3 regions of the Virgibacillus halodenitrificans genome follow, and region 2 is predicted to be linked to each of the others. Evidence: riboswitches for the same ligand, from Rfam matches in the RefSeq annotation. Region 2 holds a riboswitch; each other region holds the start of a gene.
The links. Region 2 has a riboswitch for cyclic di-GMP ahead of BME96_RS01525 (hypothetical protein). Riboswitches for the same ligand answer to the same signal wherever they lie in the genome.

Region 1 (5,036 bases), 1.5 Mb from region 2:
TTCTTTTTCATCAATTTGTTCCATGTCATTTATTTGTAGTCTGAGGCGTGTTGCGCAATAATCAAGTGATTTAATATTTTCAGGTCCACCAAGTGCTTTTAAATAGTGATAGGATTTGTTGTCATAGTCTTTTGCACCTTTACCTCGTGTTGGCGTTCCAGTTTGTTCTGTTTCTTCTACATAATCCTCGTCTTCATCTTCCCGTCCTGGTGTTTTCAAGTTCAGCTTCTTAATTAGAAGTGTGAAGAGAAGGAAGTATATGATACCAAAAACAATTCCTTGAGCAAGTAATAGTAGTGGATGCTGAGCGATACCAAAGTTTAGAAAATAATCTATGGCACCTGCTGAGAAACCAAACCCATGGCGAATATCCAGCCAATAAGCAACCATCATTGAGAGCCCTGTTAGTAAAGCATGTACACCGTAAAGAACTGGTGATAAAAACATAAATGAATATTCAATCGGCTCTGTAATCCCTGTTAAGAATGCGGTTAAGCCAATACTTGCTAAGAAACCACCAACCGCTGCTTTACGATGTTTTTTCGCAGTTACATACATAGCTAAGCATGCTGCTGGCAAACCGAACATCATTACAGGGAAGAAACCAGCGGTAAAGTGACCTGCTGTTGGATCTCCATTAAGAAAACGATTGATATCACCTTTCCAAACATTCCCTGCTGCATCAGTGAACGTACCGAAATCAAACCAAATTAACGTATTGATAACATGATGAAGACCAACTGGTATTAAGAGACGGTTAAAGAAACCATAAGCTCCTACACCTGCTGCTCCTCCATTAATAAATAAGTCTCCTAAACCATTAATCCCGTCCTGAACCGGTCCCCACAATAAGCCAATAACACCTGAAATAATAACCATCGTTACTGATGTAATAATTGGCACGAACCTCTTCCCACCAAAGAAGGCGAGAAAGTCTGGTAGCTGAATATCACTGAATCGATTGTATAAATGTCCTGCAGTTATACCGGCGATGATACCTGCTAATACTCCCAAATTCAGTTCATCATTGATTGCCTTGTAGCCACCTTCTAATACAAGGAAACCAACAGCTCCCGCTAATGCTGCTGCTCCATTCCCATCTTTTGAAAAACCAATCGCAATTCCAATAGCAAAAATCAGTCCTAAATTATTTAAAATCCCATTACCTGCTGCAGTCACAAATGGAATATCAAATATATCCTCCGCGCCCAGACGCACCAGAAGCGCAGCTGCAGGTAACATAGCAATCGGTAACATTAAAGATTTACCGAGACGTTGTAAATAACCAAGCAATTCGTTCACTTCCTTCCATAGTATGTATTAAATTATTACTATAACTTATCATACCCCTAATTTCCAAAAAAAACTACATGCCGAATTCGAACATGTAGTTAGATTGTATTTATTTAATTGTAGTCTGTTGTTGCATTTGCTCTCCAATCATGCATCCATGCTTTAACTCACTTACAAGCATTTGGATTAATTGCTCTGAATTTTTAATTGTATGATTTTCCGTCTCATCAATCACTTTTTTTAACATATCTTTATATTTTTCTTGCTCAAGCATCTAATTTCCCGCCTTTTATTAAAATATTTCTGATTAGTTAATTTGAACTATAACATATATTGATAGGAAGTGTTGTCGAAATTTGGCATTTTTTATACTTTTTTCAAAATTATTGTTTACATTTAATACTTTCGTCATCATCATTTATTTTTTGTCAGTTATCCGAAGTTTTATCTTCCTTAATACTATAATGAAAACTACGGCCAAAAATGCCCCAAAACCATCTAATGCTACATCTCCTGCGTATGGTGTTCTATTCGGTGTAAAGCCTTGATGAAATTCATCTAAAATAGCATATGCAATTGTAAGTAAAAAGGAAAGTGTTATCGCCTTTTTTATCGGTAAAGAGATGCTCTTTCTCCACGCCAGATAGAAAAGAAGACATAAAATAAAAAACACGGTCACATGAGCTCCCTTACGCAGAAAGAACTCTATAAACCCATTGACCCCTCTTGATTCAATACTTACTACTGAATGATGGTAGTTAAAAGCAATCCATCCCAATAGAGGTTCAAGAAAAGATAGGTCAAATTTATCGGATAAGAAAGGTTTTATATCCTGTTTTTCATATGGCTGATGGGAGGAATAGAAAATAATCCCCATCCAACCGATTGGCAAAAGCCAGTATGTATATTTCTTCATTAATGATAGCTCCTGTTCTGAATGCTTCTATATTCTTTATCACTAAATTATGAAAATGAAACCTAGCAATTTTATTTTTAGCTCACCTAAAAGCTGAGTATTTAACGATTGATCTCTAAGAAAGAATGGTTCCAAAATGTGTGAGGATTATCCAATGATTCGCGACATAGATAAAGAATGAATTAACTTATTGATATTGTGTTACTGCATTTAAAATTAAATATAGCAGAAATTATTCAAAGAATGAGTATATTATTACATTTGTAACGAACAAGCTTACACTTTACTTTCGTTTCTAATTACTTTTCCTATAATAAAAGCCAAATAAAAAACCGTCAGCTATTTGGCTAAGCGGTTTGGTCTATCCTATTTATTTGTTATTTCCCTGTTTACTACGCCATTTATTGAATTCCAAGTATTCTTTGAATTGCTCCTTCGTTACTCCGGAGTCCATGGCTTCCTGTACAATCTCAAGCCATTCATCGTCTAATTCTTCTATATCAGCAGACTGTTTTTCGCGTATCAATTCGTTTACTGAAACATCTAGAACAACGCTAACTTTTTCAATAAACTGGATCGATGGATTTGTCTGTATATTACGTTCGATTGAGCTAAGGTAGGATTTAGCAACTCCTGCTTTCTCAGCAAGTTCTGATAGGGACATTTTTTTATCTTTACGTATTTGTTTAATTTTATCACCGATCAAGTTCTCACCTTCTTTCAAAGAGAATTATATCATATAAAAGGTGAGTGGTTCTATATAAAGCACAAATAAATCCATTTTTCAACCTTTTTTGTTCCCCGATAAAAATAATTTAATTTCCTTTAAAGGTATACCGAGAGTTTTAGCTTCTTTTATTAATTCAAGCCATTCTTTATCAACTGTGTTAATTTCTACTTTACTTGTCATTTAACCGTCCCCCATTATTTTTTCCAGATAGCCCAGCCATCTTAGCTCTTAACACCTTAGATCTGTGGCTTTGCGCCCTCCCTTTTCAGATGAGTTTGCCTTTTTCTGAGGAAACTTATTTTCTATGACTATCATACTATATACCCTGTTATTATTACATAGCTTGTTTTGTCATAATAAAACTAGTTTTGTTAAATTAGAGTAAGCATCTTGTCGAGTATGGTTGTTATGGATTGTCGAGTGCCCTTACTAGTTTTTTAACTGTAGTTTTTACTAACTTTTCTCCATTTTTTGTACAATAGGATAAATACCCCACTTATCAAAAGAACAGCACCAGATAGAAATAGGTTAAAAATTCCTGTTGCTGTATTGGGAAGAAAAGACTGTGTCTGCGAGTTGCCACTGCCAATCATTCCATCAACACTAACTTCAGCTAACTGACTAGTTTTGCCTTCTGCGGTGAACAATATAGAAAACTCAGCATCAAGTCCTTGAAATTCATTACCGAGATACTCTGGGAAAATAACTGTTACTTCCAATTCCTCTTGCTTGGAAGTACTAAGGTCTCTGTCGGAAAGCTTAGTGAAGTCTGCCAGTTTGCCTTCATATAAAACAGTTTTACTGTCATTGATTTCCAACAGTAATTCATTGAATAGCTTCTCCTCCCCATCATTACGTAATGACATTTGATAGGTAAAATCCTTTATACCATTGTTTTGAACGGTGATTGTGCGGGGCGCCCAGTCTCCTGGCTTCATATTGTTGATATTAAATAATACATCTCCTGGTAAAACATTGATGGCTAACTCTTTTTCTTCCTCTTCTGCTGTGACGGAGTTGCCCCCCATTACTATAACTAAGGCCAAGATACAGAATAGAGTAACAACCAATTTCTTAAAAATCATAAGCATCTTCCTTATAGAGAACAGCGAAGGGAAGGCTACTTCGCCTCGGCTGTTCCAGATTTATTCTTATCCTCCAACTGGCCGAGTGCACGCCATATGGTAAATGCAGAGTATCCAAGCATGAGAATACCTGGTAATATCAAAAATACTATACTTCCTTTTGGAGATTGTGAAAAATCAATAATATAGCCTACATAGGGAATGGTAAATCCGTCATAGCTGGCAACAACATTTTCAGCAATTACCGGTTCCGAATCTGCTGCATTGTTGTTATCACCTTTCGTTGTATACATAACACCATTTTCCGATTTGATAACTTCTGCAATTCTATGTGTAATCATGATGTCTTCATCAGCCATAAAAGTAATAACATCATCTTTTTTGAATTTGCTGCCATCATCCGTAGGCTTCACCGCGATAATTGACCCTGTCTGAATACCCGGCTCCATAGAACCTGACAGCACTGTTTTCAGTTGATAGCCAAATACCTGTGGTTCTCCTCCAGAGAGTTTGGTTGATAGTACGATACCTGCTACTGTAATTAGCAACACCATCAAAATGGTAGATACTAATCGATTTACCCATTTCATTACCACTCGTCTTTTCATTACTTTTCATCCTCCTGGTTTTTTTGCGTTTCTTCTTGTTTGGTTACTTTTTCCTCTTCCTGCTTCGCCTGGTCTTTTGACTCTGATTGCTTTTTATCTTCTTTTACCTTATCTTCCTTTACAGGCTCTGGAGGTTTTTCAGTTTTTTCTTCTTTGGTAGGTTCTGACTTCTCCTGTTGGGCTTTTTCAGGTTTCTTTTCTTCCGATTTTTCTTCCTTCACCTGTTCTTTAGGATGTTCTGTTTCTTTTGTATTAACTGATGGTTCATCTTCCTTCTCTACTGGCTTTGTTTTCTTATCCTCCTCTGTCTCACAGGTAACGGTTATTTTACCGCTCTCCACAGTATCCTTTTTTAGATGCTCATTCGTTTGATAAACAACAAAAACATAGACGCCCGGTTTGTC
Region 2 (5,036 bases):
TCCGTATCCCGAACTAGTACACTCTTTACATTTACTCCACAGCCGAGTTGGTGTGCAAGCTCTTCCTGGTGGTTTTCAATAAGCTTAATCACACCTGAACCGACTACTCCTAAACCTAATAGACCAACTGAAACATTGCTTCCCACAAAATCACCTCATAGTTTTTTCATTTAATAGATATTTAAACATGAAAGGAAACGTATGGCAATAGAGAATTTTTAGAATTATTAATTAAGCGCTTTCATTTAGGTAACAAAAAAGAAGCAATTGTAATAAGTTAAATAAAAGGAAGATAATCACAGGGGGTTTAATATAATGAACTATTCGGGAGTAGGACTCATTTTTATTTCTTGTTTGTCTGTAGGGTCTGGGGTTGGACTTCTCTTTGGGGCACTGGAAGCTGGAGGGGCGATCGGGTTAGGCGCTGGAATCTTATTCACAGCCATATTTCGTAAAAGTAAATAGTAAAAGGATAGTAAAATCATTTAATGGAAGTATTTAAAGGAAGTGGCTATAACTATAATTAACGTTAGGAATCGGACAAGATTATACGTTTAGAGAATTTATTTTGATATTTATAAATAATATGCTGACTTCTATTTAATAGGGTGGTATAGTTTAAATAGTTTAACACTAAAGTAATTTGATCATGGCAAAATTGGTGAAAGCCAATGACGCAAAGCTATAGGGGCTAAAGGAGGGGATCCAACGCTTGCCAGCTACCGGTTACAGGAATGCAACACATCCGATTGCCGATGTGTTTTTTTGTTGAAAGGGGGAACTAAAAAATGAAAAAAAGTGCTTTGCTTCTACTTCTTCTTGTTTTAATTCTGTTGGCAGGATGTGGGGGCACAAAGGAAGCAAAAGGGACTGGGAGTACAGGAACCGCAGATCTCAAAATGTTGTATGAAAATGAAGAATTTAATGTGAAAGTAAAAGAAACCGATGGTTGGAAATTAGCTAAAGCTAATATGAATGGAAACAAATTAAATGCTAAGTTTGAAAAAGATACAATTAACGCAATTATATCTTCCCTAACTACTAAAAAATCATTTAAAATAATTAAGAATGAATTGGTAACTGGTGCCGGAAAAGTGGAAATTTTAGAGGAAAAAGAAAATTACATATCGTTTGAATCAACTATGAAAACAAAAATCCGTACAGACATTTATTTGGAAAAACAAGGCGATTATACCTACATTTTTACCTTTGTTACTCCGGTAGCTGACTATAAAGAAGTAAATAATGAAATTAATAAACTAAGACAAAATATACTAGTGAATTAATAAAGGGGCTGTAAAAATGATTAAACGTTTAACAGGCTTAACCATAGGCTTTAGCTTAATCTTAGGTGGACAAGCTTTTGCTGAAGAATCGTTAAAGGTGGTAGACCCACAATCTGATTTATATGACACAACCCGATATTTGGAAGAGGCAACCTATGATATAACTACCGATTTTAGTGATAAAGTGTTATTACAAGAACAATTTGCAGAAAAACGATTAAGGGAAGCACAGCTCGCAATTGAACAGGGTGATCCAGCTGCAGCAAAAAAACTGATTCAAGAAGCTGACATACACGGAGAATTAATGGAGGAAAATTTAGCTGAAGTCAATAAAACTGATGATGAGATAGAGGAAATAGATGCACTGGAAAAAGAAGTTCTTTCCTATATTGCAAAGCGAACCGAGATACTAAAATCACTTTTGATTCGAGATGATATTCCTGAAGACGCTAAGAAAGGAATTCAAAGAGCAATTAATAATCAAGAAAAAGTAGTAGAGAAAATTCATAAGGCTTTTGCAGAAAAAAGATTGCATTTAGATGATCAAGAAGACGTAGATGACGATGCTGAAGACGAAGCAGAGGAAAAAGCAGAAGAAGCTGAAGACAAGGCAGAGAAGGAACGCGAAAAAGCCGAAGAAGCAACAGAAAAAGCCGAAGACAAGGCAGAAAAAGAACGTGAACGCGCAGAGGAAAAAACAGAAAAAGATCGTGAAAAAGCTGAAGAAGCAGCGGAAAGAGCTGAAGAGAAGGCAGAAAAAGAGCGAGAGCGTGCAGAGGAGAAAGCAGAAAGGGATCGTGAAAAAGCAGAGGAAGCAGCAGAAAGAGCTGAAGAGAAGGCAGAAAAAGAGCGAGAGCGTGCAGAGGAAAAAGCAGAAAAAGAACGTGAACGGGCAGAAGAAAAAGCAGAAAGGGAACGTGAAAGAGCCGAAGAGAAAGCTGAAAGAGAACATGAAGAAGATGAGGATGACGATTAAAAGCTGGCATTTCAAGATTTAGTTATTAAATAGAAATGTACTAAAATCGATAGAGAAAAAGAGATGGCCTTTCGCTATTCTTTTTCTCTATTTTTATTTATTTCAGGTTTATGCTTCAGCGGAAATATTCAGTTATCAAATAGAAGTTTAGTGTTTCATTTTGTAGTGATCATAGGTATCCATTGCTAACGTTACTCCTTGAGCAAAGGCTGCTCCCCCACCTAGCGCTGCACTAACCGAAATAGCCTCCATAAATTCCTCTTCTGTTGCTCCGTTATCTACTGCTCCCTTGGTGTGATAGATAATGCAGTATTCATCTTGTGCGTAAACGCTAATACCAAGGGCAATTAATTGCTTTTCTTTCTTACCGATAGATCCTTCTTGAAAACAAGCGTCTGTAAAATCAAAATATGCTTTGGTGACTTTAGGGAAGCTTTTTTCAAATCTGCTGCTTCCTTGTTTATAATCCATAATAGATTGATCAAAATAATTTTCCATTTCCTCATAATTTTCTTCCATTGTACTCACTCCAATTCACCGTTGTTTTAGATTGCATAGTATAGTCTTATTAGAAAGCAACAAAATTATACATATAGTACGATAAAGCAAAAAAACCCTACTTCAGAGTTTGAAGTAGGGTTCTTTTCTAAAACATTTTGAATTTAAGCCAATGCCTTGCTTCTCATTTTTACCATGGAAATTGTTGCAGTAGCTAACGCAATTATAACGAAAAATCCGCCCACTGTTGCATTATGCTCTACACCTGATTGCTCAATAACAAGTCCTCCGAGAAAAGAACCAAAGGCAATTCCAAAATGAAGTGCAGAATTATTTAAGCTTTGTTGTATATCTGATGTTTCTGGTGCTGCTTCGATCAAATAACTCTGTAATGCGGGAGTAATTGCCCAGCTCATCATGCTCCAAATAATCATAACAATTAAAAATACTGGTACTGCAAAGGTTGTATATGGAATGCTAAAAATAGCTAAGCCAAAAATTATAATTACGCCAATAATAGTAGGCTTGGCACCGAATTTATCAGCGAATGTGCCTCCAATACCACCACCCAATACTGCTGCCACTCCGAATAGTAAGTAAACGATACTTACCCAAGTTCCGTCTAAGCCCATTGTTGTTTTTAAGAAAGGAGTCAAATACGCATAAAGCGTTAAATGCCCAGCCAAAAATAAAAACGTAGTCAATTGAGCAAAGAATATTTTACGGTTTTTTAAAGTAGCTAACTGCTTAATTAAGGAAATCGATGGCTTTGGATCAATTTTACCCATGAAAAAGTAGACCCCGAGAAATGAGAATACAGTTAACACAGATATAAGCATAAATGGAGCACGCCAACCGAATGCATTACCTAGCATTAGTCCAAGTGGTACTCCGAGAACAAGAGAGCCACTAACTCCCATCATCACAACTCCTATAGCTCTTCCCCGATAATTTGGTTGAACAATATTAGAAGCAATGGTAATACATAAAACTACAAGTAAAGAGCCACTCGCTGCAGAGATGATTCGAGCTGCAAATAGTATAATATATGTTGGACTTACTACTGCTAGCATATTACCTGCTAAGAAGACAACAAGTGAAATCAGCGTAAGCTTCTTTCTTTCTATTTTGTTGGTCGCAGCCAATAGGATTGGAGCAGCAATTGCAAAAACGAGTGAGAATACGGTAATAAGCATACCGGCCTTTCCAAGGCTAATTCCCAAATCTGTTGCCACTAAATCAAGGATACCACCTATAATTAATTCGACCATCCCTACTACAAATGAGACGATTGTCAGTAAATAAACACGTTTATCCATTATTCATTTCCCTCTCTCTTAAGTTACCACTATAATAGTAACTTGTATAACGAAAAAAAACAAGAGCAAGTTCTCTTGTGAACAAATAAGTGAATTATGCTATTATAGGTTATATAAAGGAAGTTTCAGGGAGATTATAATTATGCTGCAACAATTTGGTTTTACTCAATATGAAAGCCAAGTTTATCAAGCCTTGGCTACAAGCAATGAACCTCTGGATCCATCTAGGGTTGTTAAACGCTCTGGCGTGCCCCGCGCGAAAGTTTATGAGGTACTTGATCGTTTGGGTGATAAGGGTGTAATTCTTGAGTCGACAACGGAAAAGAAAAGAGTATATGCCGCTTTGCCTATTGAAATGTTAGTTGAAAAATTAAAAGGTGACTTTAACTATAAGATAGAAAAGTTAAAAAAGATGGAAGCGACAGATATCCCTACAGATGATCGTGTCTGGACATTAAAAGATGACCAGTCCATACAGGTTGTCTTAAAAGAGTTAATCCAGGAAGCAACTGTTTCTATCTTTATTTCAGGATGGGCCGGAGATTTACAAAAAGTATTGCCTTTACTTGAAAACAAGTATGCACACGGACTCCAAGTTACGATGCATGTGATTGGTCAGTTAGAAACAAAGATTCCTGATGTTTCCGTCCTTATTCCTGATGATTACCATGATAGTTTAGAACAGAGTCGGACCATAATTATTGACGAGCGAGAAATGCTTTTTGCCGGAATAGAAGATAGAGAATGGCAAGCAATTCGAACGCAATCGCGTCCACTTGTTAAGTTTTTTACAGAATTCTTTTATCATGATGTTGCTTTGACGGAAATAACCAGAAAATATAAAGATATTGTGGTAAAAGATACGGAGATACGGAATGTTTTAATGAAATTAAGGTATTAATCGGTTGAGGGAGGAAACAGGTTTGAATAACCAAGATGTACAAAAAGATGCCATGC
Region 3 (5,036 bases), 1.2 Mb from region 2:
TCAAACACCTCTTCAAAAGCAGTTAATTTATCTTGCTGATAGGCGTATAGCAACACTTGCTGATATTCTTCACTTTCTGGTGTCACATCAAGATAATCAAGGGCAATTACTGGATTGGAAAAAGGAAGATATATTTTGTTCCCCAGTTGAGTTCTTACATAGTCCTTTGCCTCATTTCTAGCTAATGAAGCAGGTATCTCTATATTTCGAATCACGACTGTATCATCCGGCAAAGAAAAGAAAAGCTTCTTTTTTCGCCATTTTTTCTCATAAATCAGTTTGTTAATCATTTCCACAAGCACCGATTTATTCTCGACTTTCCCCTCTCGCACCGTTCCCTCCGGCAGTTCAATTTCTCCATAACTCACAAGACCATCTGCTGCAGGCATGCGATAGTAAGAATAACGTAAAAGATAATTCGTTATTACAATATTGACTCTGTCATTTGTTAATAAACCCATCGTGTATTCACCACCTGCTTATAAAAGTATCGTAACGTACCAGTTTATTAGATTGTCACCGTAAAAATATGTAATTAGGCTTGCTGCTACAATATAGGGACCAAAGGGAATCGGCTGCTTGCGATCAATTTTCCCCGACAGAAGCAAGATAATACCGATAATTGCACCTATCGTACAGGAAAGAAAGAAAGTGAGTAAAACTCCTTTCAGTCCGAGCACAATCCCCAGTAAACCAAACAGCTTCATATCTCCAGCACCCATGCCACCACGACTAATTAAAATGATTGCTGCGAGCAGCACAGTGCCAACTAATGCTCCAACTATACTTGACCACCAAGGGACAAGCGGCTCTACTACTCTCAGTATAATAAACAAAGGTAAAAAAAAGAGCAGCACCTTATCCGGGATGAGCATATAAGTAATATCTGCTACAAATATGATCATGAGCATCGACACAAATAATAAGGCAATAGCAAGCTCGATTTGCCAGCCAAAAATAGCATAGCTCAACGCAAAACCTATTCCAGTGATTACCTCGGTAATCGGGTAAATAAAAGAGATCGGCTGATGGCAATGACGGCACTTGCCCCCCTGTATAATAAAAGAAACAACCGGAATATTTTCATACCAGCTAAGCTGTTTTTTGCACTGGGGACAAATCGACCGGTCATTAGCAAAGGGGATCTGTTTTGGAAGGCGTAATCCGACTACATTAAAAAACGAGCCAAAAATGAGGCCGAATAGAAAGAATGACAATATGATGGCTAGTTGCATAATGTAAGCTCCTTGTATGATTCTATTAAACTATGTAATTATTGAAGAAACGCCCCGCGCACGGGATGTGCCGGGGCGTCTTTATTTTATTCTTCAGCACTTCCATCTTTTTTGTACTTTGTGTAAACAGCTATAGAATTAGATACTTTAACAGTATCATCTCCGTTATACTCGTTCTCACCAACTTTATCAGGAATAGACTCTAGAAATCCATTATCAACCAAATCGCTAAGTTTATAATCTTTCGAATTAATTCCTTCAGAAACAGCAGCTAATTTAGCAGCATTTTCTATTAGTTCAACATTTGCTGAGTGAGCTTCTTCCTCTGATTTACTGATCACATTTCCTATAGTAGGAACCGCAATCGCCACAATAATCGCTAAAATTGCAATAACTGCCAGTAACTCCACCAATGTAAATCCTTTTTGTTTTTTCAACACTTTTTTCATGCGTGTAAGCATAAAAATCCCGCCTCTCTTTAATATGTATCTATTAAATGAAGTCGGCCGGTTGCACTACTCGCTCCTGATTACCAAAGTGCCCATATACAGGTAATCACTCATCACTTCCTACTTTATTCCTAGGTATATTATAATACATAATCTTACTAAAATCTACCATTTTATTGAATGTTTTCAAATAGAGAAAACATTGGGATAACTACTGCGGTAATAATGCCGCCGACAATCACGGTAAGAATAATAATCATTAATGGTTCAATCAGTGTCTTAATCCGATTGGATAACTGCTCCACTTCTTCTTCATAAAATTCGGCAGCTTTTGTTAGCATATGATCAAGAGTTCCTGTTTTTTCTCCAATTTGAATCATTTGAATGATAAGCGCAGGGAAAGCCCAATGTTTCTTCATCGGTTCGGTTATTGATTCCCCTACTTCCAGGGAATCTCTTGCCTTTGCCAATACTTCTTCGATTACTCGGTTACCAACAACTTTCTCGGTAATTTCCACTGCTTCCAGGATGGGCACTGCACTGTTTACTAAGGTGCTTAGCGTTTGTGTCATTCTTACCAAGGCACCCTTATGGACGAGCACTCCGATAAATGGAAACTTCAGCTTACCGACATCTATCCGATAACGAAAAGAATCATACTGAATGAAGTATTTATATAAGATAAACCCTAACACACCCAAGACTGGAACCAACCACCAGAATAGGCCTGCCCATTCACTTAATGACAAAACAAATTTCGTATATGCTGGTATCTCTTCACCAAACGAACGAAACATCGTGACAAATTGGGGGACAATAAACACAAGTAAAAAGATACTTAAAACTAATGTAACTATTCCTACTATGGCTGGATAAAGTAACGCAGAAATGACCTTCTGTTTATTTCGGTACTCTTTCTCATAATAATCTGCCATCTGATTAAGAATATCGTCCAGCTTCCCACTCGCTTCCCCTGCATGAATCATATTAACTAGTAAACTTGGAAACACTTTTGGGTGACGTGCTGCTGCCTTAGATAAAGCTTGTCCCTGATCCAACTGCTTATCCATATCTGTAAGTGCAGTTCGCAATGCATAGTTCCCTGTCTGCATAATCATTGTTTTGGTGGCATCAGAAATAGAAATTCCAGCATGAATCAAGGTTGCATATTGCCGTAGGAATATGACAAAATCCTTATTTTTAATTCGTTTATTAAGAATGATATCTTTATTCCATGGCTTTGTTTCCTCTATCCGTAAAATAATCAACCCAGATTGCTCCAATTTCACGAGCGCTGCCTGTCGTGTATCTGCATCGATTTGCCCTTTCACCTTTTGACCAGAAAGCCGTTTTCCCGAGTATTGAAAATTCATTGCTAGTAACTCCTTTCGGGAAGGAATGGAGCAGCAGTCTCATAAGCAATTTGACCTTCATGTACTAGCCTTTTCAAATCCATTTCCAATGTATGCATTCCCAATTCCCGCGAGGTTTGCAACACGTTTTGGAGCTGATGGAGTTTTTCATTGCGAATGAGATTTTTCACTGCAGAAGTACTAATCATAATTTCCGTTGCCACTCTGCGGCCTTGCTCGTCCTTCGTAATGAGAAGTCGTTGGGAAATGACTGCTGACAAAATGGTAGAAAGCTGGATACGAATTTGGGCCTGTTGCTCTGGTGGAAAGACATCGATAATTCGCTCAATTGTCGAGACAGCATCTTTCGTATGTAAGGTACCTAATACCAGATGCCCTGTTTCCGCAGCGGTAATTGCTGTAGAAATAGTTTCCAAATCACGCATTTCCCCAACAAGAATAATATCCGGATCCTGCCTCAGACTTGCCCGTAAACCATTGGCAAAATTGGCTGTATCAATCCCAACTTCCCGTTGATCAATAACCGACTGCCGATGTCTATGCATATATTCAATCGGGTCCTCCAATGTAATAATATGTTTTCGTACCGAATGATTGAGATGATCGATCATCGACGCAAGGGTAGTACTTTTTCCGCTCCCCGTAGGACCTGTAACGAGCACAAGACCTTGTGGCTGTTTCACTACTTCTTTCAAAATGGGTGGAAGTCCGAGTTCGTCAATGGACGGAATGCCTCTAGGAACAATCCGAATCGCTAAGGAAAGCTCTCCTCGTTGATAAAAGGTGTTTATCCGAAAGCGGGAGACTCCATTAATTCCATAAGAGAAATCCAGCTCTCTTTCTCGCTCTAATTGCTTCCATTTTTCCTCTGATAAAATGGAATAAACAATTTGTTTTGTTTCTGTCGGCCGTAGCTTCTCCATATCCTGTTCAATCAAATTCCCATTTATACGGAAGATAGGCGCTTTTCCTATCGTTAGATGAATATCAGAGGCTTGTTGGTGATATGCTTCTGTTAACCATTTGTCAAATTGTAGTTTCATTAAAGGGCCTCCTTATAGCCGGATGGAAACCTGCATAATTTCTTCCATAGAAGTGAGTCCTTGCTTAATTTTATCTAATCCATCGTGAATTAAAAATTGAAAATTTCGTGCTGCTACATAGGCACGGATCTCTGAAACAGAACGATTATTTAGCAGCATACTGCGTATTGTTTCATCCACTGTAAGGACCTCCTGTACGGCGATTCTCCCTCTATAGCCCTGCTGATGGCAAACATTACATCCTTCGCCATAATATACACGCTCTACTTCCATTCCATTTTTCTCAAATATTTCTTTTTCCATTTTTGATGGTTCTCTTTCCGTTCTGCAATCCCGGCAAATTTTCCGGACAAGACGCTGTGCTACAATACCTGACAAGGAGGAAACAACCAGATAAGGTTCTACCCCCATATCAATCAACCTTGGAATGGTATCAATCGCACTGTTCGTATGTATCGTGCTAAATACAAGGTGCCCTGTCAATGAGGCACGGATAGCAATCTCCGCTGTTTCCTGGTCACGGATCTCTCCGACCATAATGATGTTAGGATCCTGTCTTAAGATGGATCTTAATCCATTGGCAAAAGTTAAACCGACCGCACTATTTACTTGCACCTGATTGATTCCTTCCATCTGAAATTCAACCGGATCCTCAACGGTAATAATATTCACATTATCTTTGTTAAGACGCTGAATCGATGCATACAATGTCGAGGTTTTTCCAGATCCAGTTGGGCCTGTTAACAGAATTAAACCAGATGGCTGTTGAATCAATTCCTGGTATGTGATCATATTTTGCTTGGAAAAAGTTAAATCGTCCAGGTTCATTAACGCATTGTTTAAATCCAAAATTCGGACTACTATTTTTTCTCCGTGTACAGTCGGCAGACAAGAAATCCGCAAATCAACAGGCGTGACTCCTACTGTTGTTTTGAT

Region 1: linked by a shared signal. The riboswitch ahead of sinI (DNA-binding anti-repressor SinI) and the one ahead of BME96_RS01525 (hypothetical protein) in region 2 are both predicted to bind cyclic di-GMP.
Region 3: linked by a shared signal. The riboswitch ahead of BME96_RS07595 (prepilin-type N-terminal cleavage/methylation domain-containing protein) and the one ahead of BME96_RS01525 (hypothetical protein) in region 2 are both predicted to bind cyclic di-GMP.

The regions. Positions count from the first base shown of each region.
Region 1 is NZ_CP017962.1:2,626,673-2,631,708, forward strand. Features, by position in the region: gene nagE (N-acetylglucosamine-specific PTS transporter subunit IIBC) at 1-1,293, opposite strand, end outside; gene BME96_RS19635 (hypothetical protein) at 1,403-1,567, opposite strand; gene BME96_RS13660 (VanZ family protein) at 1,712-2,209, opposite strand; gene BME96_RS13665 (helix-turn-helix domain-containing protein) at 2,580-2,915, opposite strand; gene sinI (DNA-binding anti-repressor SinI) at 2,994-3,119, opposite strand; cyclic di-GMP riboswitch class I at 3,143-3,229, opposite strand; gene BME96_RS13675 (LPXTG cell wall anchor domain-containing protein) at 3,377-4,024, opposite strand; gene sipW (signal peptidase I SipW) at 4,060-4,632, opposite strand; gene tapA (amyloid fiber anchoring/assembly protein TapA) at 4,632-5,036, opposite strand, start outside.
Region 2 is NZ_CP017962.1:283,204-288,239, forward strand. Features, by position in the region: gene BME96_RS01520 (homoserine dehydrogenase) at 1-146, opposite strand, end outside; gene BME96_RS19745 (hypothetical protein) at 316-465, shown strand; cyclic di-GMP riboswitch class I at 642-727, shown strand; gene BME96_RS01525 (hypothetical protein) at 789-1,286, shown strand; gene BME96_RS19475 (DUF5667 domain-containing protein) at 1,303-2,262, shown strand; gene BME96_RS01535 (carboxymuconolactone decarboxylase family protein) at 2,410-2,781, opposite strand; gene BME96_RS01540 (MFS transporter) at 2,925-4,079, opposite strand; gene BME96_RS01545 (TrmB family transcriptional regulator) at 4,222-4,980, shown strand; gene BME96_RS01550 (squalene/phytoene synthase family protein) at 5,033-5,036, shown strand, end outside.
Region 3 is NZ_CP017962.1:1,444,056-1,449,091, reverse strand. Features, by position in the region: gene pilM (type IV pilus biogenesis protein PilM) at 1-461, opposite strand, end outside; gene BME96_RS07600 (prepilin peptidase) at 480-1,235, opposite strand; gene BME96_RS07595 (prepilin-type N-terminal cleavage/methylation domain-containing protein) at 1,322-1,696, opposite strand; cyclic di-GMP riboswitch class II at 1,731-1,814, opposite strand; gene BME96_RS07590 (type II secretion system F family protein) at 1,858-3,057, opposite strand; gene BME96_RS07585 (type IV pilus twitching motility protein PilT) at 3,060-4,100, opposite strand; gene BME96_RS07580 (GspE/PulE family protein) at 4,113-5,036, opposite strand, start outside.